Regions from separate parts of the Pectobacterium parvum genome, predicted to be linked through region 3. Evidence: predicted binding sites of a transcription regulator. Region 3 holds the regulator's gene; each other region holds the start of a gene.

Region 1 (7,395 bases), 580 kb from region 3:
TGAACGATCCAATAGCTGTGTAAGAATCCGGAAGTGTTCTTCATTTCCGGATTTTTTATGCGTATCTCTCAGGCCATCGACCTCGTTTCACGTTACGATTCGACCCGTAATCCTTTGACTTCTCTTGGCGACTTTCTTGACCCAGAACTTATTGCCCGTTGCCTTGCTGAGTCCGGCGTGGTCACCCTGCGTAAACGCCGTCTTCCTCTCGAAATGATGGTCTGGTGCGTTGTCGGCATGGCGCTTGAACGTAAGGAGCCGCTTCATCAGATTGTCAATCGGCTGGATATTATGCTGCCCGGTAACCGTCCCTTTGTTGCTCCCAGCGCGGTTATCCAGCTCGACAGCGGCTCGGAAGTGACGCCGTTCGACGGGTGTTCACGCACACCGCTCACTTGTGGCACAACGCTGTGGCGCATCCCCACTGGTGTGGATTGACGTTACTGGCGATGGATGGCGTCGTCTGGCGCACACAGGAAACACCTGAAAATGATACCGCCTTCCCGCGCCAGACTTACTGCGGCCAACCTGGCCCCTACCCGCAGGTCAAAATGGTCTGTCAGATGGAGCTGACCAGCCATCTGATAACCGCAGCAGCCTTCGGTACGATGAAAGACAGCGAATATACCCTGGCTGAGCAACTGATAGACCAGACCGCAGATAATACGCTGACGCTGCTCGATAAAGGGTATTACTCATTAGGGTTGCTGAATGCTTATGGAAGCGTGCGGGAGAACACCGACACTGGATGATACCGCTTAAGAAAGGTACCCGTTACGAGGAGGTGGAAACTGGGAAAAGGCGATCATCTGGTACAGTTGAAAACTACGCCACAATCCCGCAAAAAATGGCCGGGACTGAGTACAGAAGTGACAGCCCGATTACTGACCTATAGCCGTAAAGGAAAAATCTATCAGTTACTGACTTCGATGACTGATGGCATGCGTTATCCGGGAGGTGAAATGGTTGAGCTTTACAGTCACCGTTGGGAAATCGAGTTGGGTTACCGTGAAATCAAACAGACAATGCAACTGAGCAGACTGACACTGAGAAGCAAAAAACCGGAACTTGTGGAGCAGGAGTTATGGGGTGTGCTGCTGGCGTATAATCTCGTGAGATATCAGATGATTAAAATGGCCAGTCAACTGAAAGGTTACTGGCCAAATCAGCTGAGCTTCTCAGAATCCTGCGGGCTGGTCATGAGGATGTTGATGACGCTTCAGGGTGCATCGCCGGGTCGTATCCCTGAACTACTGCGAGATCTGGAGAGTATGGGACAGATGGTGAAGCTGCCGATAAGAAGAGAAAGAACCTTCCCGAGAGTGGTGAAAGAAAGGCCTTATAAATATCGAAAAGCGAAGAAAAACAGCCAGTCAGTTGCTTAACTGACTGGCATTACTCACTGAGAGTGGCCTTTTTTGTATCAGCCGCTGACTTTTACACCCGCTGCAACGCGCTTGGCGATTGCTACAGCATCATCCGTGGTTTCCGCACTGGCTAATGCGACACCCATACGGCGCTTGCCGCTGATATCCGGTTTACCAAACAGGCGAATTTGTGTATGAGGGAGCAGTGCGCTTTCCAGTCCCTGATAACGCACGTTGTTGCTGTCCAGTTCCGGTAAAATCACGGCGGAAGCCGATGCGCCATACTGACGAACTGCGCCAATGGGCAGCCCCAGGAAAGCACGAACGTGCAGCGCAAACTCGGACAAGTCCTGAGAAATCATCGTCACCATGCCAGTATCGTGCGGGCGAGGGGAGACTTCACTGAAAATAACCTCATCGCCGCAAACGAACAGCTCAACGCCGAATAGGCCATAGCCGCCGAGCGCTTTCACAACATCGCTGGCCATCTTCTGCGCGCGTTCCTGCGCCAGCGCACTCATCTGCTGTGGCTGCCAGGATTCACGATAGTCGCCGTCTTCCTGTCGATGACCGATTGGCGCACAGAAATGAATGCCGTCAACCGCATGGATGGTCAGTAAGGTGATCTCAAAATCAAAATTAACCAGTCCTTCCACGATGACGCGTCCGCCGCCTGCACGTCCCCCCTGTTGGGCGTAGCTCCACGCCTGATCTAACTGCTCCGCAGAGCGAATCAGGCTTTGCCCTTTGCCAGAAGAACTCATGACAGGTTTAACAATACAAGGATAGCCAATCGCATCTACCGCCTGACGGAAGTTCTCTTCGCTGTCGGCAAAACGGTAGGTGGAAGTGGGAACGCCGAGTGTCTCGGCAGCCAGACGACGGATGCCTTCACGATTCATTGTCAGGCGCGTCGCTTCAGCACAAGGAACAACATGGTGACCCTGCTTTTCCAGCGTCACCAGCATGTCGGTCGCGATGGCTTCAATTTCCGGCACGATGTAATCAGGGCGTTCGGCTTCAACTAACGCTTTTAATGCATCGCCATCCAACATATTGATGACGTGGCTGCGGTGCGCAACCTGCATGGCGGGAGCATCGGCATAGCGATCGACCGCAATCACTTCGATTCCCAGGCGCTGACACTCAATCGCCACTTCTTTGCCTAATTCACCGGAGCCAAGCAGCATCACTCGTGTGGCATCCGCACGCAGGGCGGTTCCAATTGTTAACATAACCTTATACCTGATCGGGTTGTGAAAAATGGCCGCAGTATAAACGAAAACGTTTGCGTGCGCATTAAAGAGGGCGTGCAGTGGAATGCGATGCGCAAAAGCGCACCAAGAGACAAGGACGTGGCTTGGCATTGCTGGGCAATCGTGCCACTCTTCTTACAAAGCGAAAATTTTATGTCAAGACAACGAGATCCGACGCCATGAAGACACCGCAAGCTGAAAAAAGACCCCATGCACTAAGTACACATGGCGATACGCGCATCGACAATTATTACTGGCTGCGTGATGACCAGCGTACCGATCCGCAGGTGTTGGACTATCTGACGCAGGAAAACGCCTACAGCGAAGCCGTCATGGCACCTCATGAAGCACGTAAACGGTCGCTGTATGACGAAATGGTCAAACGCATTCCGTCGACGGATATGTCTGTACCGTATGTCAGAAAAGGCTATCGCTACCAAAGTCGCTATGAGCAGGGTAAAGAGTACGCTATCTATCTGCGTCAACCTGAGCAGGCAACAGACACGTGGGAAACGTTGCTGGATGGGAATCAACGTGCGGAAGGGCATGAGTTTTATAGCCTCGGCACGCTTGAGGTTAGCCCTGACAACACGCTGCTGGCGCTCTCGGAGGACTTTTTATCCCGTCGGCAGTACACGCTTCGTTTTCGCGATCTGAACAGCGGCGAGTGGCTGCCTGATGTGATCGAAAATGTGACTGCAGGGGCGGAATGGGCGGCGGATTCGACGGTTCTGTATTACGTGCGCAAACATGAGCAAACGCTGTTGCCGTATCAGGTCTATCGCCACCGTCTGGGTAGCGATCCGGCGTTGGATGAATTGGTCTATGAAGAGAAAGACGACACCTATTACGTTAGCCTGAGTAAAACGACCTCAGAGCACTACATCACTATTTATCTCAGTAGCACAACGACGAGTGAGGTGCTATTGCTCGACGCTACGCGCCCGGATGCGGTGCCGCAGGTATGCATTCCACGTCGAAAAGATCATGAATATGGCATCGATCACTATCAGGACACGTTTTATCTACGTTCCAATCGGGAAGGGAAAAACTTTGGCCTCTACCGTTCAGATAGGCCCGATGAGCAAGCGTTGGAAACGCTGATTGCGCCACATGAACACCGCGTGTTGGAAGGCTTTGAGCTGTTCCGTGACTGGCTGGTGGTTGAAGAACGGGAACGCGGTTTGACCAGCTTGCGCCAGATTCACTGGCATACGCGGGAAGAGAAAGCGATCACCTTTAATGATGCGAGCTATGTGACGTGGCTGTCGTACAACCCTACGCCAGAAACGACACTAATGCGGTATGGTTATTCATCAATGACGACCCCCAGCACGCAGTATGAATTGAATCTGGATACGGGCGAACAGCAGTTACTTAAGCAAGCCGAAGTGAAAGATTTCTCCCCGGACAATTACCGGAGTGAACGCTTGTGGATCACGGTTCGGGATGGCGTCGACGTTCCGGTTTCCCTTGTTTATCATCGCGATCATTTCAGCCCAGGTAAGAACCCGATACTGGTCTACGGCTATGGCGCGTACAGCCATAGCCTGGATCCCGATTTTAGCGTTAGCCGTCTGAGCCTGCTGGACAGAGGGTTCGTCTTTGCCTTAACGCATATACGCGGTGGCGGTGAACTGGGTCAACAGTGGTACGATGATGGCCGCCTGCTCAATAAAATGCATTCCTTCACCGATTTCATCGATGTGTCTCAGGCATTGATAGAAAAAGGTTATGGCGACAGGGACAATATGTTCGCGATGGGGGGCAGCGCGGGCGGACTATTGATGGGCGCGGTAGTGAACATGGCTCCCGATCTATTTAAGGGCGTCGTTGCTCAGGTTCCATTCGTTGATGTGCTGACGACAATGCTGGATGAGTCTATCCCGTTGACGACCGGAGAGTATGACGAGTGGGGCGATCCGAATGAACAAATCTATTATGACTACATCAAACAATATAGCCCCTATGACGGCATTACCGCGCAACGCTATCCGCATTTGCTGGTGACTACTGGGTTACACGACTCTCAGGTTCAGTATTGGGAACCTGCGAAGTGGGTGGCGAAATTGCGGGAAATCAAAACGGACGATCGTCTGGTGCTGCTATACACCGATATGGATGCTGGGCACGGCGGAAAATCCGGTCGTTTTAAACGCTATGATGATATTGCGTTGGAATATGCTTTTCTGTTGATGGTGCTTGAAATGGTTGAGGATGATCACAAGGGATAAACGGTGACTATGAGAATAAATGATCTATCGAACTTAATAACAAAGCAACTCGAGCCTGTCAGTAATTCTGTGTAACTGCCCAGTCGTTAAAGGTGATCGCTCAGGCGGTCACCGAACTCGATAATAAAACGACTCATCACAAGTAGCTAATTCTGGAGAAACATATATTTTTCCTGTCTCTGTTGTTGGAATGAGAATATCAAAGACAGGCAATTACACAATTTAAACTTCAGTCTCTATATGTGATTAAAATTAGAGGCTATCGCTGTTATTCAATCATCTATTTTTATTATGTTCCTTTAATTACTATCTGGTTGTTAATGTATGATTTTTTTCATTATACTTGAAAGTGTTGTTTTGCCTGTAATTCCTCTTTTCGCATTGTTCTGACAATTTTATAAATCCATTGCAGCGAGACATTATATTTTTTAGCCAGCGCGCTGTGATTGCGTCCGTCAAATTCTTCATAGATTTGAAGATCGCGTTGAGAAGCTCGCCAGGATATTCCCATTGGGAAATAAACATTTTGTCCGCCCCATACGGTCATCATATGTTTGGCAACGGCGTTGCCTACCAGCTCGGCTGTTTGCAGATCCAGCTCTGTGACGTTTTTGACCGTATCGGCCACGTGTTGAGAAAGTTCGACCAGAAGCTCAGGACCTTTACTGCGAAATTGTGGTTCAGTCATAAATCACCTTATTGTTTTATGCATGTGTGTTGTTACTGAAGTGAAAGCTGGGTTGTTATCTTTGCAGAGTGTGTCCTGCTGCCATGTGCCCATTTAAAACTATAGTTGTTTTTGTGTCAACATCTTTAGTTTTAATTTGAGTTGTTTTTGGTTGTAAGAAGAAATGACAACCTATAGGAGGACACGCAAAAGAGGCCAGATGAGAGGCAAAAAAAATCCCGCCACAAGGCGGGAAAGGAACACACTGACAGGATGAATAACACAACATCAACAAGGGTTGATGAAACAATAGCACGGTGATTGTATAAAACTGTTGCGTGAGGGTAAGGTTATCTGGGCGAGGGTAAACGTTTTTTAGCGATGAAATTTTTTTGATAAAACAAAGCCGATGTCCGTATCGATTCGTCGGCTTTGGTGAGAGGAAAAGAGATAACTATGGTGCGTGATACCGCCAATATCAGGCTATAACAGTACCGAATACCAGAATACGCGACCGATGATCTCGACTTCCGATTCATAGGCTTCTTCATCAGACTCTCGATTGAAGCTATGGATGACGAGAAGGCCGCCAGGTTTGCGGTAAAGCTGTTTAATTCGCTTTAGTTTATCGTTGCCGCCGCCTTCCTGAGCGATGGCGTAGAGCTTCCCATCAATAATGCGTTTGTTGTTGGTATCAACCGCGACGGTAGTTCCATCAGGAATGATGGGCTCCATACTGTCACCCGCAGCCGGGAAACAAAGAACGCCTGAACCGTCCGTATTTGCACCAACTTTACGCAGCGTAGCTTTAGAAAAACGGAGCTTAAAGCCGTTGTAATCCTCGCTTTGAACGCGTCCGTCGCCGCAGGCAAACTCAATATCCTTTAAAAAAGGCACTTCCACCTCGTCCTCTGATAGTTCTGTCGTGCTGTCCCAAGCTGATACGGTGCCCCATTCTGATTTTGGCGGAATGCTTGGTTCCTGAAGCGAACGGGTGACTCCGCTGCTACGCATTGTGCCTTCGCCATTTGCCAACCATTCAGGGCGAACATGTAGTGCATTGGAAAGCTCAACAATCTTGGTTGTCTGCGACGCTTTCCCCACCTCGATTTTCTGTATGGCGGCTTGAGATACGCCAATCATGCCGCCAAGTGCTTTTTGGCTAAGCCCTTGTGCAGTTCTGGCGGTCTTTAATCGTTCTGCAAGTGTCGTTTTCATCCGTTCAATGTACAACCTAGGTTGTCATTTATCAAGCGAGTATTAATCTTGTTTAAAAAAACTAAAGTTATGTCGTGTCGATTTGTACAAAAATACCCATGACTACCACTTTAAAAACGATTTAAGTTGTTTTTAAGAGGCCGGCATGGATGCATGAGATAACATCTAAGTAAGCGCCATTGCCGACTATCAAAAATCCTAATAAGTATCAGGCAGTCATAGTATCGTCTTATTCCACCCCTGATTTGTTTTAAACGTGTGTGTCACTTGATCTAAATCACAATCTGACCGTATGCATTTTGCTTTTATGGAAATCCCGTTGTGGGAAATATAACCAATAAATTCGTTTCATTAAGCATGCGCATGACTGCGTGTCGCGGAGGGTGTATGTCTGTAATTCGCACGTGTTTAAGTCTGTTTGGTGGTGATACGGTAATTGTTCGGTGTACAAATACATTTGAAGTGCAAATGATCAGTAGTGAACAGGAAACTATGGCCGAAGAGAATAGTGCTGCACAGGATTCTATTTGCCGTCATGCGGAAGGTGAGGTGTATTTAACGGTGCCTTATACAGGGGTTTGGGATGTCGTGATACGAGCAAAAAATGATACACCTGAGCATTCAATAACCTATTTCCCCGCCTGATGACGCTC
Region 2 (7,395 bases), 680 kb from region 3:
AGGTAGGATCGCCTTTTGTGATGAGTAAGACCACGGACGATGAGTCACATCTTTAACGTGTTAGCTTATGACTAGCTAAATCTCTGTTGCATGTTAGGGGAAACCTAGGGCGAGGTTCCCGCAGGGATACCTCTCCTCACTGTAGACCGTGTATCCTAAATAGCTTTGCATAATATCGCTACACTTGTTGAAGGAGGCACACCGCCAGCTCTGGCCTCGTCAGATGAGAAGTGAAGCATCAATGCGCGAAGTTATTTAGGATTGAGAGCGATATGGAGAATTATGTATCGTGGGATACAGTTAGCATAAAAAAAACCTCTATAAATTTTAACTAGAAATATAAATTTTCTTTTATTAAAATTAATTTTTAGGCCTATTAGTAACACCAAATGGGATATGAACAGATGGTAGAATCGATGATGAAGGTTCTAAATGCAACTTTTGGTCATCAAAGAATATATGTGGTTTCATAACTTCAAGAATTTTTCTTTTTTCCACCCCCCCCATGAAAAAAGCCTCATTAACATTAATATCCCATTCCCTCATAGTATTAATTACCCTTTTATGAGATGGAGCATTTCTCGCCGTTACTATTGATATTCTTAAAATTCTTTTGTACGAAGGATCACTATTTTCAATTTCTTGCTCTAACTTTTGGATATCCGATACTTTCTGCAAAAAATTTTTAAGAGGACCTGGATTATGAGCTATATTTACATTCATTTCCTCATGAGAATGAAAATCAGAAATTTGATTATTTTTTTGGTATATTGCTTCGGCTTCATCATCTGCAATTACCCCATCAAAATCAAAAGCTATCCTCAACTCATGGTCTTGTACATCATCCTTAATATTCCCCTTCAATATTAAACCAGCAGGATACCCCGCAATAACAGCTTGGTTAACATCCTGAGAATTTGCTGATAAAAAAAGTTCGATATCTAAAGCAGGGATATATTTATGGGGTGATCTACCTTGCAGAAAAACAGCCCGCGTTATACCTAAACCATAATTTTCTATTGAATTCATTACCCTTAAACCAGTATCAGGATCATTCCTCGATAACAAAATAACCTCTACAGGAGGATTATTTGGGCTTATTTTATTTAAAGACAATAAACGCCTAATAAATGGAAACGCAACTCCTTTATCCAAAAGTATATCTTGGTTACTTCTTTGGAAGTTACGGTACTCTTCTTCACCCTTATCTCTAAATATATTATCTGATTCTTCCAAATCAAATAATGCGCTTGATGCTAAACCAATAACTAACTTATCTGAAAGATTATAAGGCATAGAATCCCTTAGCAAGATCAGTAAAACTTACAATGATTTTATAAAAATTAACCTGACTAAACGCACTTAACAACCTTTTTATTTATAAAAAAAACCAGCCTCACAAGAGGCTGGTTTTTTTAAGTAACGCTCAATAGTTCAATGCAGCTGTCGCCTACTCCCACTCAATCGTCGCAGGTGGCTTGCCCGATACGTCATAAACGACGCGGGAGATGCCGTCGACTTCATTGATGATGCGGTTGGATACACGGCCGAGGAAGTCGTATGGCAGGTGTGCCCAGTGCGCGGTCATAAAGTCGATGGTTTCTACCGCGCGCAGCGCGACAACCCAATCGTATTTACGGCCATCGCCCATCACGCCCACGGAACGAACCGGCAGGAAGACGGTGAATGCCTGACTAACCTTGTTGTACAGGTCGGCTTTGTGCAGTTCTTCGATGAAGATCGCATCCGCACGACGCAGCAGGTCACAGTATTCTTTCTTCACTTCACCCAGCACGCGCACGCCCAGACCCGGGCCTGGGAACGGATGGCGGTACAGCATGTTGTACGGCAGACCCAGTTCCAGACCAATCTTGCGCACTTCGTCTTTGAACAGCTCTTTCAGCGGCTCAACCAGACCCAGCTTCATCTCTTTCGGCAGGCCACCCACGTTGTGGTGTGACTTGATCACGTGCGCTTTGCCCGTCGCAGAAGCCGCAGATTCGATCACATCTGGGTAGATGGTGCCTTGCGCCAGCCATTTCACTTCTTCTTGCTTGCTGGCTTCTTCATCGAACACTTCAACAAACACGCGACCAATGATTTTACGCTTGGCTTCCGGCTCATCTTCACCCGCCAGCTCGCTCAGGAAGCGATCTTCCGCCGCCACGTGAACAATGTTCAGACCGAAATGATCGCCGAACATTTCCAGAACCTGATCGGCTTCGTTCAGGCGCAGCAGGCCGTTATCGACAAACACACAGGTCAGACGCTCGCCGATCGCACGGTGCAGCAGCATCGCAGTAACGGAAGAATCCACGCCGCCTGACAGACCCAAAATCACGTGATCGTTGCCTACCTGCTCACGAATACGGTTCACCGCATCATCGATGATCTTGGCTGGCGTCCACAACGCTTCACACTGGCAAATATCAAGAACAAAACACTCCAGCATGCGCTGGCCCTGACGGGTGTGCGTCACTTCCGGGTGGAACTGCACGCCGTAAAAACGCTTCTCTTCGTTAGCCATGATGGCAAACGGACAGGTATCGGTACTGGCAACGGTCTCAAACCCTTCAGGGATGGCCGTCACTTTGTCGCCGTGGCTCATCCAGACATCCAGCAACGGTGCGCCATCGGCGCTCAACGCATCCTGAATATCACGCACCAGCGCGCTATCCGTTTTCACTTCTACCTGCGCATAACCAAACTCACGCTCGTTGGAACCTTCAACGTGGCCACCCAACTGCATCGCCATCGTCTGCATGCCATAGCACACGCCTAATACCGGTACGCCAGCATTGAAAACGTATTCTGGCGCACGTGGGCTGCCAAACTCAGTGGTACTTTCCGGGCCGCCGGACAGGATGATCCCGTTCGGATTAAACCCACGAATCTGTGCTTCCGTGACATCCCATGCCCACAGTTCACAGTAAACGCCCAGTTCACGCACGCGACGTGCAACCAGCTGCGTGTACTGCGAGCCGAAATCCAGAATAAGAATGCGGTGTTGATGAATGTTTTGAGTCATGAGGAGCATGTTCCAAAAAGCAAAAGACAAAAGCGAAAAGTAAACCCAGCTAACCGCTCTGCCTTATGCAAAGGCGGAGCGGCGCAAAATAGTACAGGGTTTATTGCGTTAAATCACCTTATGAACCCATACGGTAGTTCGGTGACTCTTTAGTAATGGTAACGTCGTGAACGTGGCTTTCCTGAATGCCCGCGCCGCTGATGCGTACAAACTCAGCCTGCGTGCGCAGTGCGTCGATAGTGGCGCAACCGGTCAGGCCCATGCAGGAGCGCAAGCCGCCCATCTGCTGGTGAACGATCTCTTTCAGGCGGCCTTTATAGGCTACGCGGCCTTCGATACCTTCCGGCACCAGTTTGTCGGCGGCGTTATCGGTCTGGAAGTAACGGTCTGATGAGCCTTTGGACATTGCGCCCAGTGAACCCATGCCGCGATAAGATTTGAATGAACGGCCTTGATACAGTTCGATTTCACCTGGGGATTCTTCCGTACCCGCCAGCATGGAGCCGACCATGACACACGCAGCGCCTGCTGCGATGGCTTTAGCGATGTCGCCGGAGAAGCGGATACCGCCATCGGCGATGACTGGAATACCTGTGCCTTCCAGCGCTTCAACCGCATCAGAGATAGCCGTAATCTGCGGAACGCCCACGCCAGTCACGATACGGGTCGTACAGATAGAGCCAGGGCCGATACCGACTTTCACGGCGCTAACGCCTGCTTCAACCAGCGCTTTCGCACCTGAGCCCGTCGCGACGTTGCCGCCGATGATTTCGAGGTTCGGGTATTTAGCACGTGTTTCGCGAATACGCTGTAATACGCCTTCGGAATGACCGTGTGAGGAGTCGATCAGCAGGACGTCAACGCCTGCGGCAACCAGCGCATCAACACGCTCTTCGTTACCCGCACCTGCGCCAACCGCTGCACCTACGCGCAGACGACCGTGCTCGTCTTTACACGCGTTCGGTTTACGTTCTGCTTTCTGGAAATCTTTTACCGTGATCATGCCGATCAGGTGGAATTGGTCGTCAATCACCAGCGCTTTTTCAACGCGTTTTTCGTGCATTTTTTGCAGCACGACATCACGCGCTTCGCCTTCTTTGACCGTGACCAGACGCTCTTTCGGCGTCATGAACGCGCTAACCGGTTTTTCCAAATCGGTAACAAAACGCACGTCACGACCGGTGATGATACCGACCAGTTCGTTGTCTTTTGCCACCACTGGGTAGCCAGCGAAGCCGTTGCGCTCAGTCAACTCTTTCATTTCACGCAGCGTCGTTTCTGGCGTTACCGTTTGTGGATCAACCACAACGCCACTTTCGTGTTTTTTCACGCGGCTAACTTCTTCAGCCTGACGCTCAATGGACATATTTTTGTGAATAAAGCCCAGACCGCCTTCCTGCGCCAGCGCAATGGCCAGGCCGGATTCGGTAACGGTATCCATCGCTGCGGACAGCATAGGGATATTCAGGCGAATGTTTTTCGTCAACTGCGTGGACAGATCGGCAGTATTAGGCAGAACAGTAGAATGAGCGGGAACCAGGAGGACGTCGTCAAACGTCAGTGCTTCTTTAGCGATACGTAGCATGGGCAATATCTCACCAAGGTGGATGTAAGAATAGATAAAATATTGCCGTGGCATTCTACAGGGCGTAATCGGTTGCCTCCAGCATTATTTTACTAAAATGCTTGATTACCTTTTTCAGGTAGGTAGTATCGATCAATTAAGTGACTGTTTTAAAATTTGATCTGGCTCACAATGTCTCAATTTCCCTCCTCTGCAATTTTTACCGTTAGCCGCCTGAATCAGACGGTCAGACAACTGTTGGAAATGGAAATGGGCCAGATTTGGCTCTCCGGCGAAATCTCCAACCTCTCTCAGCCCTCATCCGGCCACTGGTATTTCACGCTAAAAGACGAACGTGCACAGGTACGCTGCGCGATGTTCCGTACCAGCAACCGCAAAGTGACGTTCCGCCCGCAAAACGGTCAGCAAGTGCTGATTCGGGCGAGCATTACGTTGTATGAACCCCGTGGCGACTATCAGCTACTGGCGGAAAGCATGCAGCCCGCTGGTGATGGCCTGCTACAGCAGCAGTTTGAACAGCTCAAGCACCGCCTCGCTGCCGAAGGGCTGTTCGACCAACAGTTTAAGCAGGTTCTGCCCTCTCCCGCCAAACAGGTCGGCGTGATTACGTCAGCCAGCGGTGCCGCCCTGCACGATATCTTGCAAGTGTTGCAGCGCCGTGATCCGTCACTACCAGTGATTGTGTATCCCACGTCGGTGCAAGGTGCGGAAGCGCCGCTACAGATCGTTCGCGCTATTGAGCTGGCTAACCAGCGGGATGAGTGTGATGTGTTAATCGTCGGGCGCGGCGGCGGTTCGCTGGAAGATCTCTGGAGCTTTAATGACGAACGGGTCGCCCGCGCGATTTTCGCCAGCCGCATTCCTATCGTCAGCGCCGTCGGCCATGAAACCGATGTCACCATCGCCGATTTCGTCGGTGACCTGCGCGCACCCACGCCGTCCGCCGCTGCCGAGTTAGTGAGTCGTAACCAACTTGAGCTATTGCGTCAGATACAGTCCCAGCGCCAGCGCCTGGAAATGGCGATGGATTATTACCTTGCCCAGCGCAATCGGGAATTTACCCGCCTGCACCACCGATTACAGCAGCAGCATCCGCAGCTGCGACTGGCGCGTCAGCAGGCACAGCTGGTTAAACTGCGTCAGCGGTTGGATGACGCCATGCAGCAGCAGCTCCGGCAGACCTCGCGCCGGAGTGAACGCTTACAACAGCGTCTGATGCAACAGCAGCCGCAGACTCGTATTCATCGAGCGCAGCAGCGTTTGCAGCAGCTTAGCTATCAGATGCAAAGTGCAGTAGAACGTCAGTTGAATCAGAACAAGCAAAAGCTAGGCATCGCCTGTTCGCGATTGGAAGGCGTTAGCCCGCTGGCGACGCTGGCGCGTGGCTATAACGTCACCACCGCCCCGGACGGTAAGGTGCTGAAAAACGTCGCGCAAATTTCCCCCGGCGAAACACTGAAAACCCGCTTGCAGGACGGCTGGGTAGAAAGCCAGGTCACGACGCTGGCTCCGAATCCAAATTCCGCGAAAAAGCGGCGAAAACCCTCATCTCCGACGCCAAAATAACGCGAACGGCATAAAATGCGCGAATGGGGATTTGTCCTAAAACAACGGCGATCCTCCATTCTTGTCCCCGCCATCTGAACTATACTTATTCCCAGCTCACTAACTTATATTCACCGTTTTCACCGCACGGGTTATCAGCCTCTGCGCGGTGACGCGGATAGGATAAAAAGACAGTGAGCTTTGTTAATCGTCTGTGTTACCCCTGATGAGCGTTTTCAAGGAGATGAGGTATGAAGTCCAGACCGATTTGTAGCGTGATCCCCCCTTACATTTTGCATCGCATTATCGCAAACGGCACAGACGAGCAGCGCCACTGTGCGCAACAAACGCTGATGCATGTTCAGTCATTGATGGTTAGCCACCATCCGCGCCCGGAACCCCATGAGAAATTACCCGCCGGGCAGGCAAATCGCAGTATTCACGATGCCGAACAGCAACAACAGTTGCCCGGCAAGCTGGTTCGCGCTGAAGGCCAACCCAGCAACGGTGATGTTGCCGTCGATGAGGCCTACAACTATCTGGGCGTAACCTATGATTTCTTCTGGAAGATTTTCCAACGTAACTCGCTGGATGCCGAGGGGCTATCGCTGGCTGGCACAGTGCATTACGGTCAGGATTATCAGAACGCCTTCTGGAACGGGCAGCAGATGGTGTTCGGAGATGGCGACGGCAAAATCTTTAATCGCTTCACGATTGCGCTTGATGTGGTCGCACATGAACTCACTCACGGCATCACCGAAAATGAAGCAGGGCTAATTTATTTCCGCCAGTCCGGTGCGCTCAATGAATCGCTGTCCGATGTCTTTGGCTCCATGGTCAAGCAGTATCATTTGGGGCAAACCGCTGAGCAGGCCGATTGGCTTATCGGTGACAAGCTTCTGGCCGAGGGTATTCACGGCATGGGGCTGCGGTCAATGTCTCATCCGGGCACGGCGTATGATGATGAGCTGCTCGGTATCGACCCCCAGCCCTCTCACATGAACGAGTATGTGAACACGCGTGAAGACAACGGCGGCGTACACTTGAATTCAGGCATTCCCAACCGGGCATTCTATCTTACAGCCATCGCGCTGGGCGGCCATTCATGGGAAAAAGCCGGCCGCATCTGGTACGACACGCTGTGTGATAAAACGCTGCCGCAAAATGCGGATTTCGAAATTTTCGCGCGCCACACCATTCAACATGCCACTCAACGTTTTAACCACACCGTTGCCGA
Region 3 (7,395 bases):
CATGGCGCTTGAACGTAAGGAGCCGCTTCATCAGATTGTCAATCGGCTGGATATTATGCTGCCCGGTAACCGTCCCTTTGTTGCTCCCAGCGCGGTTATCCAGGCTCGACAGCGGCTCGGAAGTGACGCCGTTCGACGGGTGTTCACGCACACCGCTCACTTGTGGCACAACGCTGTGGCGCATCCCCACTGGTGTGGATTGACGTTACTGGCGATGGATGGCGTCGTCTGGCGCACACAGGAAACACCTGAAAATGATACCGCCTTCCCGCGCCAGACTTACTGCGGCCAACCTGGCCCCTACCCGCAGGTCAAAATGGTCTGTCAGATGGAGCTGACCAGCCATCTGATAACCGCAGCAGCCTTCGGTACGATGAAAGACAGCGAATATACCCTGGCTGAGCAACTGATAGACCAGACCGCAGATAATACGCTGACGCTGCTCGATAAAGGGTATTACTCATTAGGGTTGCTGAATGCCTGGAAGCGTGCGGGAGAACACCGACACTGGATGATACCGCTTAAGAAAGGTACCCGTTACGAGGAGGTACCCGGAAACTGGGAAAAGGCGATCATCTGGTACAGTTGAAAACTACGCCACAATCCCGCAAAAAATGGCCGGGACTGAGTACAGAAGTGACAGCCCGATTACTGACCTATAGCCGTAAAGGAAAAATCTATCAGTTACTGACTTCGATGACTGATGGCATGCGTTATCCGGGAGGTGAAATGGTTGAGCTTTACAGTCACCGTTGGGAAATCGAGTTGGGTTACCGTGAAATCAAACAGACAATGCAACTGAGCAGACTGACACTGAGAAGCAAAAAACCGGAACTTGTGGAGCAGGAGTTATGGGGTGTGCTGCTGGCGTATAATCTCGTGAGATATCAGATGATTAAAATGGCCAGTCAACTGAAAGGTTACTGGCCAAATCAGCTGAGCTTCTCAGAATCCTGCGGGCTGGTCATGAGGATGTTGATGACGCTTCAGGGTGCATCGCCGGGTCGTATCCCTGAACTACTGCGAGATCTGGAGAGTATGGGACAGATGGTGAAGCTGCCGATAAGAAGAGAAAGAACCTTCCCGAGAGTGGTGAAAGAAAGGCCTTATAAATATCGAAAAGCGAAGAAAAACAGCCAGTCAGTTGCTTAACTGACTGGCATTACTGCGCAGGGAGCATCATTTTCCGCTGTGGTGTATTTCCACTGTGAGGTATTTTCGGGGGCGCTGTGCCGCTTCCTTTATCATAACCGCCAATGTTTACCAAACCTGTGGCGCTTCATTGTATTGCTTTTGACTCAGGTCAAATGGACGTAGATTGTGCGAACACAGGTGGAATGAGAGCGATGTTGCTGAAAAGCATGAGTGCAGATTCAACAGAGATTTTAGTGGATTAACGAACTGAGTGAGGTACTGCGAAGAAGGAATGGTGCGTTCAATTGGACTCGAACCAACGACCCCCACCATGTCAAGGTGGTGCTCTAACCAACTGAGCTATGAACGCATTGAGATACCGTGCTGCCTGTCCGACAGCGAGGCGCATAGTAGCGAGCAAGGGGAAAGCTGGCAAGAGGAAAAATGCAATTTTGTGCTCTTGCCAGTGCGATTGCTGGGGTTGTATCCATTGTGTCGTTTTTTTCGACGATACCCGTCATACTTCAAGCCGCTTGTGCGTTGGTTGTCCTTACTCACCCCAGTTACTTACCTGAGTAAGCTCCTGGGGATTAATGAGCCTCATAAATGAAGCTCACCCTTCGGGCCAGCGCTAGCGCTGTTCAAATCGGTAAGACCGATTTGTCGCTCGGTTGCCGCCTTCACGCAACTCGAATTATTTAGGGTATAAAGCAGGGTGAAACGTTATCTAGCGGGCGGCGCGCGCTAAAATCCGTGCGGCGGGTTGGCGCTGGAGAAAACGAATCCGCGTCACCATCATCACTGCCGCTGCCGTCAGGCCAATGATGAAACCACACCAGAAGCCCGCAGGCCCCATGCGCGGTACGATGGTATCCGTCAAGGCCAGCAGGTAACCGCTCGGTAATCCCAATACCCAATAGGCGACAAAGGTAATATAGAAAATTGAACGGGTATCTTTATAGCCACGCAAAACGCCAGTGCCGATCACTTGAACGGCATCGGAAATTTGATAAACGGCGGCCAGCAGCATGAGCTGAGAAGCCATCGCCACAACCAGCGGATCCTGATTGTAGAGCAGGGCGATAGGCTCACGCAGCAGCGTGGTGAAAATGGCTGTGCAGCAGGCTAATGCCACACCCGCCATGATACCCGTGTGCGCGGCAATGCGGGCGTTCTCAACCGAGCCTTCTCCTAAGCGATGCCCGACGCGAATGGTCGTGGCGACGCCAACCGAGAGCGGAAGAACGAACATCAGCGAGCTGAAGTTCAGGGCAATCTGGTGACCGGCCACATCGACGACGCCCAGCGGCAACACCAACAGCGCCACCACGGCAAATAGTGTCACTTCAAAAAGCAGTGCCAGCGCGATAGGTAAACCGAGGCCAAAGAGGCGCTTCAGCACAGCAACGTCTGGACGGAATGCGGGACGGTGCGAGCGGATATCGCGTAGCCAGGAGGCGCGTCGGGTATAAAGCATCATCAACAGCATCATGATCCAGTAAACCGAGGCGGTAGCCACGCCGCAGCCGACGCCACCTAGTTCGGGCATGCCAAATTTACCGAGGATAAAGATGTAGTTGATCGGGATGTTGATTAACAACCCGATGAACCCAATCATCATGCCGGGATAGGTTTTGGACAGCCCTTCACACTGGCAGCGTAAAACCTGATAGAACAGATAGCCGGGAACGCCCCACAGCAGCGCATGCAGATAGCCGATGGCTTTCGCAGCCAGCTCAGGCGAATCGTCGCTCATCAGGTTGATGGCGTATTCCCCCTGATACAGCACCAGCATCGTAAGCACAGAAATGATGGCGGCGAGAAAGAAAGACTGTCGCACCTGATGAGAAATACGATCGCGTCGGCCTGAGCCGTTGAGCTGTGCGACAACGGGCGTTAACGCCAGTAGCAGACCATGACCAAAAAGAATGGCGGGTAGCCAGATAGAGGTTCCCACGGCGACGGCGGCCATATCGGTGGCGCTATAAGCACCGGCCATGATGGTGTCAACTACACCCATCGACGTTTGGGACACTTGCGCAATAATGACAGGAACAGCAAGCGCCGATAATTTACGCGCTTCTGTCAGATACTGTTGCACGGATACCTTCCTTGAATGACTAACGTAATAGCAGGGTAAATGACTCAGATATGAAAAACAGATCGGGGTAAAGCGAGCATTATTGTAACGACTTAACGAAAGTAAACCAGCATGGAAGAGAATATATTCTATTTGTTACGCTACGGTTTCGATAGCTATGCGGTATACGGCATTCCGGTTTGGTTTTCCGCGAAATATCGGGCACACTGCACAGAGTCATTTCTTTGTTTTTAAGAGGCAAACCGCATGTTTACCGGTATTGTTCAGGGCACCGCGCCGGTGGTGTCGATTGAAGAAAAATCCAACTTTCGCACGCACATTGTCCAGCTCCCGCCTGAGTTGTTGCCAGGGCTCGTGCCCGGCGCATCGGTGGCGCATAATGGCTGCTGCCTGACGGTCACCGCTGTTGACGGCGATCGTGTCAGTTTTGATCTCATGAAGGAAACGCTGCGGTTAACGAATCTGGGCGATATTCATGAAGGCGATGTCGTGAATATTGAGCGAGCCGCGAAATTCGGTGACGAGATCGGTGGGCACGTCATGTCGGGCCACATCATGTGTACCGCGGAAGTGGTTAAGATTCAGGTTTCAGAGAATAACCATCAGATTTGGTTCCGCCTTGCAGATGAAGCGCTGATGAAATACGTGCTACATAAAGGCTTCGTTGGAATTGACGGTATCAGCCTGACGGTGGGAGAAGTGACCCGTGGACGTTTCTGCGTGCATTTAATTCCAGAAACGCTGAACCGCACCACGCTGGGACAGAAGCGTCTGGGAAACCGCATTAATATCGAAATCGATCCGCAGACACAGGCCGTGGTCGATACGGTCGAGCGCGTGTTGGCTAGCAAGCAGGCGAGCGATCTCGGCAAGGAAGAGTAATTCTACGTTGCACATTCTGGTAAACCGGACGGCGTTTCTACCGTCCGGTTTTCTCTTTTCTGTCAGCACACGATTTTCTGTCAACACACAATGCTGTTAGCGCGCAACGCGCAATCCACCTTCGACCCCATCCGTGCTGAACACGACCTGCCAGAGCTGAAGGTTTCTTGCTCTGAAAGCCCCTGCACAAAAGTTAAGATAGTAGCTGAACATCCGGCGGAAGCGGGCCGTATAGCGTGTGGAAAGCGGTGGCCAGTTCTGCTGAAAGCGAGCGTGCCAGGCCATTAATGTACGATCGTAATCAGCACCGAAATTGTGCCAGTCTTCCATTACCAAATAAGGCTCACTCGCCTGTGCAATATGCTGTATGGAGGGAATACAGCCGTTGGGGAATATGTATTTATGAATCCAGGGATCGATGTGCGGGTTAGTCTTATTGGCCCCGATGGTATGTAGCAGAAACAGCCCGTCGGGTTTTAGATTACGCAGAACGACGCGGAAGTAGTTGTCATAGTTGCGCGGCCCGACGTGTTCAAACATGCCAACTGACACCACGCGATCGAATTGCCGCTCGAGATCGCGATAATCCTGCAATTCAATGATGACGTTCAGATCCTGACAACGTCGCTGTGCCAACATCTGCTGTTCTCTGGAAATAGTGACGCCGTAAACTGACACGCCGTAGTGGCGTGCCGCGAACTCGGCAAGCCCGCCCCAACCACAGCCGATATCCAACAGCGTCATTCCTGATTTTAGCTGGAGCTTTTCGCAGATCATGGTGAGTTTATCTTCCTGCGCCTGTTCCAGCGTTTGCGCCTGTTTCCAATAAGCGCAGGAGTATTGCATGTAAGGATCTAGCATCAGGGTAAAGAGATCATTACCTAAATCGTAATGCGCTTTACCGACAACCTGAGCGCGTCGGCGGGATTGCAAATTCGTGATGCGGGAGAGGGCAACGCGCGTCAGGTTGTGGAGGCGGCGGGGCAGTTGAGTATCCAGCCCTGCGCGCAGAACGCGATGGGAAAACATATCCAGCCGTTCACACTCCCACCATTCGTCCATGTAGCTTTCTCCCAGCCCCAGCGATCCCTCACGCAGGATACGCTTAAAGAAATTGGGGTTGGTCACGCGGATGTCAAAAGGGCGAGTGCCGTTGATGGTGATATTCGCGGCGGCCAGCATGCCCTGCACGATGTGGAACCAAGGCGCGGTATCAGGATCCCATTCTTCTGTATAAGGTAAACCCATCATGTCTCCTTAACTTTTCACATGCAAAAGTATCGTAAAACACACCAGGACAACACTTATCGCAGCCGAGGTATCGGCTGTCACCAGAGAAAATGAAACACGGTATTAAATTTAGAACTGCTTCAGCCAGCATACAAGAGAATTGGCTGAAGCAGAGAGGGGAAGCAGCAGGAATAAGAAAATCGTCTGTACAGAATGGCTACGGCTAGCGGCGATAGTCGAGGTAGGGGCCGTCTGCAACCGAGCGGCGCTCAATCAGCGTCGGATGCACTTCAATGACGTGCGCATCTTCCCGCTTACTAGTAATGCGATCCAGTAGCATAGCGAACGCAGATTGACCCAGACGCTCCTTTGGCTGATGGATGGTGGTCAGCGCAGGCGTAAAGAAACGCGCGTGGCGCACGTTGTCATAACCGATCACCGAAATATCCTGCGGTACGCGCAGACCCAGTTCATCTGCCGCACAGATAGCCCCCATCGCCATGATATCGCCACCGCAGAATACGGCTGTAGGTCGCTGTTTCTGTGCGAGGATCTGATGCATGGCTTTGTAGCCGGATTCCGGTTCAAAATCACCCCGAACCACCCATTCGTCACGCACGGTGATGTCGGCTTCCTTCAATGCTTTCAAAAAGCCGAGGTAGCGTCCGCTGCCGGTGTTGCGTTCTTGAGTACCGGGGATGGCGCCGATATCTCGGTGGCCACGTTCAATCAGGTAACGACCTGCCATATAACCGCCTTCAAAGGCGTTATCGATAATCGTATCGGTAAAATCGCTGTGCATCTGTCCCCAGTCCATCACGACCATCGGAATGCTGCGATAGTCTTCCAGCATACCTAATAACTCGGGCGGATATTCGGCACACATCACCAACAGGCCGTCGACGCGTTTTTGCGCCAACATGGAAAGATAGGCGCGCTGCTTGCCGATGTCGTTATGCGAATTACACAGCACCAGCGTGTAGCCTTTGGCGTAGCAGCTGTTTTCAACGGCTTCAATGATCTCGGCGAAATAGGGGGCTTCGCTGGAAGTGGCCAGCAAGCCGATAGATTTAGTGTGATTAACTTTGAGGCTGCGGGCGACGGCGCTGGGTGAATAGTGCAATTCTTTGATTGCTGCCCTGACGGCTGCCTTAGTCTCTTCGGCGACGAAACGTGTTTTATTGATCACGTGCGATACGGTTGTGGTGGAAACGCCAGCACGTTTTGCCACATCTTTAATCGTTGCCATCTAAAAATGACTCCTGAACTTACCTGTTACAGACGTAAGTATATTGTTAATCGTTTGCCTACGTTTAATGTTCTTCTTCTAAGCTAAAAAACAGGATTTCAGAAGGAGAATGCCGAATGTTATACCGAAGGGATCTGGGTTGACGTTTTTCGACTGATACGCAGCGCTTTCATAAACAGCGGATTGTGTCCGATTTATCATGAAAGTGAAAGGGCTAATTTATACTATTAGTGATGCATTCGTCCGAGATTTTTCGCTACAATTATGAAAGAATCGTAATAACCCTATTATTTGTAGCTTTAACTACCTAAGCGGGTTCGGCTGTGAATGGTGGTGTCTTTTCAGATGAAGCTTTCAGATAAAATTTGTTCGTTAATAAGGAGTAATTTATGGATACAGATCTGAAGATGTCTTTGCTAACAACCGTTGGCTCGTTGGCTGTGATCATCGCGTTTAGTTTTATTGCGGTGATGAACTAACCGAAGGGTGCCTCTGGGCGGGTTAGATATTCAGACACGTTGATGATGCCATAACGTGTCTGGATCGTTTTCTTCACATTGCTTTTCTTTACTACGTACAACCTGTCTCTTAACGAATCGTCTGCGGCGTCACCACGCGACGTGCGCCAACGTAGTGCTCCTGCCAATAATCTTCACTCAGCTTGCTGATACGAATATCTGAGCCTGTACGCGGCGACTGAATAAATTTCCCTTCACCCAGATAAACCCCGACGTGATCGGCTGCGCCACGATTATTGATGCGGAAGAAGACCAGATCGCCACTTTCCAGCTCACTCTTT
Region 4 (7,395 bases), 1.3 Mb from region 3:
CGGGCTGAAGGGCTTCCCAGATGCGATAAACAGCGTCTACCCCCAGACCCATATCCAGCTGTGCATCATCCATATGGTGCGTAACAGCCTGAAATACGTATCCTGGGAAGGACTACAAAGCGGTCACCAGCGGGCTGAAGGCGGTTTATCGGTACTCGACCGAAGAGGCGGCACTGATGGCGCTGGATGCGTTCGCGAAAGTCTGGGACGATAAATACCCGCAAATCAGCAAAAGCTGGCGTGCGCACTGGGAAAACCTGAATACGTTCTTCAACTATCCACCGGATATCCGCAAGGCCATCTACACCACAAACGCTATCGAATCGCTGAACAGCGTAATCCGTCAGGCAATAAAGAAACGTAAAGTGTTCCCGACAGATGACTCGGTACGGAAAGTGATTTATCTGGCGATCAGGGATGCGTCGAAAAAATGGAGTATGCCGATCCAGAACTGGCGACTGGCGATGAGTCGTTTTATTATCGAGTTCGGTGACCGCCTGAGCGATCACCTTTAACGACTGGGCAGTTACACAGAATTACTGACAGGCTCATTTTTCAGCTTTTCGATATTTATAAGGTCTCTCTTTCACCACTCTCGGGAAGGCTCTTTCCCTTCTTATCGGCAGCTTCACCATCTGTCCCATACTTTCCATATCTCGCAGTAGTTCAGGGATACGACCCGGCGATGCGCCCTGAAGCGTCATCAACATTCTCATGACTAGCCCGCAGGATTCTGAGAAGCTCAGCTCAGCTGATTATACGCCAGCAGCACACCCCATAACTCCTGCTCCACAAGTTCCGGTTTTTTGCTTCTCAGTGTCAGTCTGCTCAGTTGCATTGTCTGCTTGATTTCACGGTAACCCAACTCGATTTCCCAACGGTGACTGTAAAGCTCAACCATTTCACCTCCCGGATAACGCATACCATCGGTCATCGAGGTCAGTAACTGATAGGTTTTGCCTTTACGGCTATAGGTCAGTAATCGGGCTGTCACTTCTGTACCCAGTCCCGGCCATTTTTTGCGGGATTGTGGCGTCGTTTTCAACTGTACCAGATGATCGCCTTTTCCCAGTTTCCGGACTTCCTCGTAACGGGTACCTTTCTTAAGCGGTATCATCCAGTGTCGGTGTTCTCCTGCACGCTTCCAGGCATTCAGCAACCCTAATGAGTAATACCCTTTATCGAGCAGCGTCAGCGTATTATCTGCGGTCTGATCTATCAGTTGCTCAGCCAGGGTATATTCGCTGTCTTTCATCGTACCGAAGGCTGCGGCGGTTATCAGATGGCTGGTCAGCTCCATCTGACAGACTATTTTGACCTGCGGGTAGGGGCCCGGTTGGCCGCAGTAAGTCTGGCGAGGGAAGGCAGCATCATTTTCAGGTGTTTCCTGTGTGCGCCAGACGACGCCATCCATCGCCAGTAACGTCAATCCTCACCAGTGGGGATGTGCCACCGCGTTGTGCCACAAGTGAGCAGTGTGTGCGAACACCCGTCGAACGGCGTCACTTCCGAGTCGCTGGCGGGCCTGGATAACCGCGCTGGGAGCAACAAAGGGACGGTTATCGGGCAGCATAATATCCAGCCGATTGACAATCTGATGAAGCGGCTCCTTACGTTCAAGCGCCATGCCGACAACGCACCAGACCATCATTTCGAGAGGAAGACGGCGTTTACGCAGGGTGACCACGCCGGACTCAGCAAGGCAACGGGCAATAAGTTCTGGGTCAAGAAAGTCGCCAAGAGAAGTCAAAGGATTACGGGTCGAATCGTAACGTGAAACGAGGTCGATGGCCTGAGAAATACGCATAAAAAAATCCGGAAATGAAGAACATTTCCGGATTCTTACACAGCTATTGGATCGTTCAACTGATCCTTAACTGATCAGCATTACTCCGCAGGGGATCCTTACTCTATGATGAAGCGATGAGCTGATAAAATTACTCGGCAGCATAACCCTGCGGCGGGATGCGAATGCTGTCCAGCCAGGCTTCATTATCCCGCATCACCAGTCTGCCGTTCAGGAACCAGTTGATGACCATCGGATAAATCGTGTGCTCGTGCGTTTTCACGCGCTCGCTCAGGCTTTCTTCCGTGTCGTCACTGAATACAGGCACTTTCGCTTGCAGAATCAGTGGGCCGCCGTCCAGTTCATCGGTGACGAAATGAACGGAAGTGCCATGTTCCCGATCGCCATTTTCCAGCGCCTTGCGGTGCGTATGCAGGCCGGGATACTTGGGCAGCAGAGAAGGGTGAATGTTCAGCATTTTGCCAGCAAACTGGGCAACAAATTCCGGGCTAAGAATCCGCATGTAGCCTGCTAAGATCATCAACGCGGGTTCATATTGCTCAATTTCGTTTGCCAGTGCGGCATCAAATGCCGCACGATCGGCAAAGTCTTCAGGGTTCAGGACGCAAGTAGGAATATTTGCATTCTGTGCGCGTTCTAGCCCGTAAGCCTCCGCATTATTACTGAATACGGCGACGATCTTTCCTTTAAGGCGTCTGTTCTTACAGGCGTCAATTAACGCCTGTAAGTTGCTTCCATTGCCTGAAATCAGCACAACGATGTTTTTCATCAGTTAATAACCACTGCGTCTCCGGCATCGGTTTGAGTAATGACGCCGATTTTCCATGCGTTTTCGCCGCTGCTGTTGAGTAATGCAACGGCCTCGTCTGCCTGTTCGGCCGGCAGTGCGATGATCATACCAACACCGCAGTTGAAAGTACGATACATTTCGTGGCGGCTGACATTACCGGCCTGTTGCAGCCAGTTGAAAACGGCAGGCCATTGCCAGCTGGATTCGTCGATCGTTGCCTGTATGCCTTCTGGCAACACGCGTGGGATATTTTCCCAGAAGCCGCCGCCAGTCAGGTGAGAAATGGCGTGGACATCGACTTTCTCAATCAGGGACAGTATGGATTTCACGTAGATTTTGGTCGGGGCCAGCAGGTGATCGGCCAGCGATTTGCCTTCCAGCTCGAACTGCTCTGGATCGGTCTTGCTGACCTCAAGCACTTTGCGTACCAGCGAATAACCGTTTGAGTGTGGGCCGCTGGAAGCGAGGGCAACCAGAACATCGCCGTTCTGCACTTTGCTGCCGTCAATAATTTCTGATTTTTCTACGACACCGACGCAGAAGCCGGCAACGTCGTAGTCTTCGCCGTGATACATACCCGGCATTTCGGCGGTTTCGCCACCGACCAGCGCACAGCCTGATTGCTTACAGCCTTCCGCGATACCAGTAATCACGCTGGCAGCGGTGTCAACATCCAGCTTGCCTGTAGCGTAATAGTCGAGGAAGAACAGTGGCTCAGCGCCCTGAACGACGAGATCGTTCACGCACATCGCAACCAAGTCGATGCCAATCGTATCGTGGCGTTTCAGGTCCATCGCCAGGCGCAGTTTGGTGCCGACTCCGTCAGTGCCGGAAACCAGAATCGGTTCGCGGTATTTTTGCGGTAAGGCGCACAAGGCACCGAAACCACCCAATCCACCCATAACTTCCTGGCGACGGGTCTGTTTCACTACACCTTTGATACGGTCTACCAATGCATTACCCGCATCGATATCCACGCCTGCGTCTTTATAGCTGAGAGAGGTTTTGTCGGTCACTGCTGAGTCCCCACGAAGGTTACGATTTGTATTCAGAAAACACGTTGTGGTAAAAATAGTGCGCGCTAATTCTAACAGTGTAGGCAATCGTTTGCGAGTGATGAGTCATCGGCAGGCTATTTTTCGTCAATGGCGACAATTTCTCTCCTCGGTTGATCTGGATCAGGCTTAATCATATGGCGCTAAGTAAAAAAGGCGGTATAATCCCGCGATTTTTTTACGACGGGCTCTCGTGCCCGCCGCCCTGCGGGCCGCCGCAAGCGGTGTTTAAAAACGCGCTTGGCGTTTTTGTCCGTCCACTAGCCGAGGGGGAGATAATGATGAAGATCGTCGAGGTGAAACACCCACTCGTCAAACACAAACTGGGTTTGATGCGTGAGAACGATATTAGTACCAAGCGTTTTCGTGAGCTGGCTTCCGAAGTGGGAAGTTTGCTGACTTACGAAGCGACGGCTGACCTGGCAACCGAAAAAGTCACCATTGATGGCTGGTGCGGTCCGGTTGAAGTCGATCAGATTAAAGGCAAGAAAATTACCGTTGTACCGATTCTGCGTGCAGGGTTGGGGATGATGGATGGCGTGCTGGAAAATGTGCCTAGCGCGCGTATCAGCGTTGTCGGCATCTACCGTGATGAAGAGACGCTGGAGCCTGTTCCTTATTTCCAGAAGCTGGTTTCCAATATAGAAGAGCGCATGGCGCTGGTTGTTGACCCTATGCTGGCAACCGGTGGTTCAATGATCGCGACGATCGACCTGCTGAAAAAAGCGGGTTGTCACAGCATTAAGGTGCTGGTGTTGGTCGCAGCGCCAGAAGGGATTGCCGCACTAGAAAAAGCCCACCCAGATGTCGAGCTTTACACGGCATCCATCGATAAAGGCCTTAACGAGCAGGGTTACATCATGCCGGGCCTGGGTGATGCGGGCGATAAAATATTTGGTACCAAATAACAGGTAAGCCGACTTGATAGTCGGCTTTTTTTTGGCGTAAACCTAAGTATTTCCTATGGTGCGCCACAGCCTGTGTTACGTCACACGCGGTTCTTTTATACATCAGCAGTCAATATGATCCTGCTTCACTACGGTGGGGCGGGATGCGTCTGGCTGTCATAAGAAGTGCGGGTCTACCTGCACACATAAATAGCAACACTACAGAGGATATTGAAGATGACTCGTCGCGCCATCGGGGTAAGTGAACGACCACCCTTGTTACAAACCATCCCGTTGAGTTTCCAGCATCTGTTCGCGATGTTTGGCGCTACCGTTCTGGTGCCCATTCTGTTCAAGATCAATCCGGCCACCGTACTGTTATTCAACGGTGTGGGTACGCTGCTTTATTTATTCATTTGTAAGGGCAAAATCCCGGCGTATTTGGGATCGAGCTTCGCGTTTATTTCCCCGGTTTTACTGCTGTTGCCGCTGGGGTATGAAGTCGCTCTGGGTGGTTTCATTATGTGCGGCGTGTTGTTCTGTCTGGTGGCGCTGATTGTTAAGAAAGCGGGCACTGGCTGGCTGAATGTGCTGTTTCCGCCTGCGGCGATGGGGGCGATTATCGCCGTTATCGGCCTTGAACTGGCGGGGGTTGCGGCAGGAATGGCCGGGTTACTGCCTGCCGATGGTGCCTCTGTCGATTCTACTGCCGTGACGATTTCACTGGCGACGCTGGCGATCACCATTCTGGGCTCGGTGCTGTTTCGCGGTTTTCTGGCGATCATTCCGATTCTGATCGGGGTACTGGCAGGCTATGCGCTGTCGTTCGTGCTGGGTGTGGTGGATTTGACCCCGATTCGTGAAGCACACTGGTTTGCGATGCCGACATTCTATACGCCACGTTTTGAGTGGTTTGCCATTCTGGCGATTCTGCCTGCGGCGCTGGTGGTGATTGCGGAACACGTTGGCCATCTGGTGGTGACGGCGAATATCGTGAAGAAAGATCTGATGCGTGAGCCGGGGCTGCACCGTTCCATGTTCGCCAACGGTATTTCTACTGTGCTGTCTGGTTTCTTCGGTTCCACGCCAAATACGACTTACGGAGAAAATATCGGCGTGCTGGCACTTACCAAAGTGTACAGTACCTGGGTGATCGGCGGTGCAGCGATCCTTGCGATTCTGCTCTCCTGCGTGGGCAAACTGGCGGCGGCGATTCAGGCTGTACCGGTTCCCGTCATGGGCGGCGTATCGCTGCTGCTGTATGGCGTGATCGGGGCGTCCGGTATTCGCGTGCTGATTGAATCCAAAGTGGATTACAACAAAGCGCAAAATCTGATCCTGACCTCCGTGATTCTGATCATCGGCGTCAGCGGCGCGAAAGTGCATCTGGGCTCGACCGAACTGAAAGGCATGGCGCTGGCGACGGTTGTCGGTATCGGCATGAGCCTAGTGTTTAAGGTCATCAGCCTGTTCCGCAAAGAGGAAGAGATCCTTGATGCGCCGGAAGAGAACGACGCGCGTTCATAACCGCGTCACTCCCCCCTGTTGAGGCCGTGCGTATCGTGTCCTCAACAGGGGCCGGTTTCTGTGATAAACTCGATCCGATTTCCTGCCCGTTTTGCTTGAGGTGATTCTGAACACGCCGGCACAGCTTTCATTGCCACTCTACTTACCCGATGACGAAACATTTGCCAGTTTCTATCCGGGTGAAAACGCGTCTCTTCTTGCCGCCGTCAATAATGCTTTGTATCAGGAGCATGGTAGCTACATCTATTTCTGGTCACGCGAAGGGGGCGGGCGCAGCCATCTGCTGCATGCTGCCTGCGCCGAATTGTCGCGTCAGGAACGTGCGGTGGGCTATGTGCCGTTAGATAAACGTGCCTACTTTGTGCCGGATGTGCTGGAAGGGATGGAGCAACTGGTTCTGGTGTGTATCGATAACATCGAATCTATCGCGGGCGATGAAGAGTGGGAAATGGCGGTGTTTAATCTATATAACCGCATTCAGGAAACAGGACGTGCTCGGCTGTTGATTACTGGCGATCGTCCGCCGCGTCAGCTGAATTTACGTCTGCCCGATCTGGCTTCTCGCCTCGATTGGGGACAAATCTACAAGCTGCAACCGTTGTCGGATGACGAAAAAGGGGAAGCGTTACAGCTGCGTGCCAGACTGCGCGGGTTCGAATTGCCGGAAGACGTCAGCCGTTTTCTGCTTAAGCGTCTGGATCGGGAAATGCGTACGTTATTTATGACGCTCGATCAGCTCGACCATGCTTCCATCACTGCACAGCGCAAGCTGACCATTCCTTTTGTGAAAGAGATCCTCGGGCTGTAGTCAACGATTGTTAATAACGATCGTCGTTGAGGATCGCTTACGGCTATCGTTTACAAGGACAGTATTTCTAGCACCTGTTCCGGCGGACGGCCAATACGTGCATGACCTTGTGCCACGACGATGGGGCGTTCGATGAGCTTCGGATTATCGATCATCGCCTGAATCAGCTGCGCTTCCGTTAGTGCTGCATCGGACAGCCCCAACTGCTGATAAATCTCTTCTTTGGTTCTCATCAATTCGCGCGCGCTAGTAAAGCCCAACTGCTTGATAAGCTGAGTCAGCGTTGCGGTATCGGGCGGCGTGTCGAGATAGAGCACGACGTCGGGCGTAATATTGTGTTCCTGTAGCAGCGCGAGCGTTTCACGGCTCTTGGAGCAGCGTGGATTGTGGTAAATCGTCACGGATGTTTGGGTTGAGGACGGTGTCATCGTCATGCTCCTTATCAGGATTTCTGGTACTGACGGAAGCGCTGCTGCAACTGGCGGAGCTGGTCGATGCGGGCGTCGTAACGCGCCTGTTCC

The links. Region 3 encodes PurR, which represses purine synthesis genes. Its sites were predicted from a motif close to CANGCAAACGTTTGCNTG; they were not measured.
Positions count from the first base shown of each region.
Region 1: purT (formate-dependent phosphoribosylglycinamide formyltransferase) is a predicted target of PurR. The motif match lies at 2,645-2,662, and genes of this name have one in related genera.
Region 2: guaB (IMP dehydrogenase) is a predicted target of PurR. The motif match lies at 4,675-4,692, and genes of this name have one in related genera.
Region 4: purM (phosphoribosylformylglycinamidine cyclo-ligase) is a predicted target of PurR. The motif match lies at 3,694-3,711, and genes of this name have one in related genera.

Region 1 is NZ_CP087392.1:2,086,543-2,093,937, forward strand. It holds gene LOZ86_RS09440 (transposase domain-containing protein) at 58-438, shown strand; partial or broken gene LOZ86_RS09445 (IS4 family transposase) at 450-1,385, shown strand; gene purT (formate-dependent phosphoribosylglycinamide formyltransferase) at 1,424-2,602, opposite strand; gene LOZ86_RS09455 (S9 family peptidase) at 2,803-4,857, shown strand; gene LOZ86_RS09460 (Mor transcription activator family protein) at 5,195-5,545, opposite strand; gene LOZ86_RS09465 (XRE family transcriptional regulator) at 6,008-6,742, opposite strand; gene LOZ86_RS09470 (hypothetical protein) at 7,130-7,387, shown strand.
Region 2 is NZ_CP087392.1:3,343,561-3,350,955, forward strand. It holds gene LOZ86_RS15020 (5'-nucleotidase) at 361-1,296, opposite strand; gene guaA (glutamine-hydrolyzing GMP synthase) at 1,451-3,028, opposite strand; gene guaB (IMP dehydrogenase) at 3,147-4,613, opposite strand; gene xseA (exodeoxyribonuclease VII large subunit) at 4,785-6,179, shown strand; gene LOZ86_RS15040 (M4 family metallopeptidase) at 6,410-7,395, shown strand, end outside.
Region 3 is NZ_CP087392.1:2,663,735-2,671,129, reverse strand. It holds partial or broken gene LOZ86_RS12055 (IS4 family transposase) at 1-1,152, shown strand, start outside; tRNA gene LOZ86_RS12050 (tRNA-Val) at 1,428-1,504, opposite strand; gene LOZ86_RS12045 (MATE family efflux transporter) at 1,862-3,235, opposite strand; gene LOZ86_RS12040 (riboflavin synthase) at 3,482-4,117, shown strand; gene cfa (cyclopropane fatty acyl phospholipid synthase) at 4,214-5,365, opposite strand; gene purR (HTH-type transcriptional repressor PurR) at 5,571-6,596, opposite strand; gene cydH (cytochrome bd-I oxidase subunit CydH) at 6,986-7,075, shown strand; gene LOZ86_RS12020 (C40 family peptidase) at 7,185-7,395, opposite strand, start outside.
Region 4 is NZ_CP087392.1:1,409,370-1,416,764, forward strand. It holds partial or broken gene LOZ86_RS06255 (IS256 family transposase) at 1-515, shown strand, start outside; partial or broken gene LOZ86_RS06260 (IS4 family transposase) at 549-1,807, opposite strand; gene purN (phosphoribosylglycinamide formyltransferase) at 1,938-2,576, opposite strand; gene purM (phosphoribosylformylglycinamidine cyclo-ligase) at 2,576-3,613, opposite strand; gene upp (uracil phosphoribosyltransferase) at 3,934-4,560, shown strand; gene uraA (uracil permease) at 4,777-6,066, shown strand; gene hda (DnaA inactivator Hda) at 6,167-6,874, shown strand; gene arsC (arsenate reductase (glutaredoxin)) at 6,925-7,302, opposite strand; gene bepA (beta-barrel assembly-enhancing protease) at 7,317-7,395, opposite strand, start outside.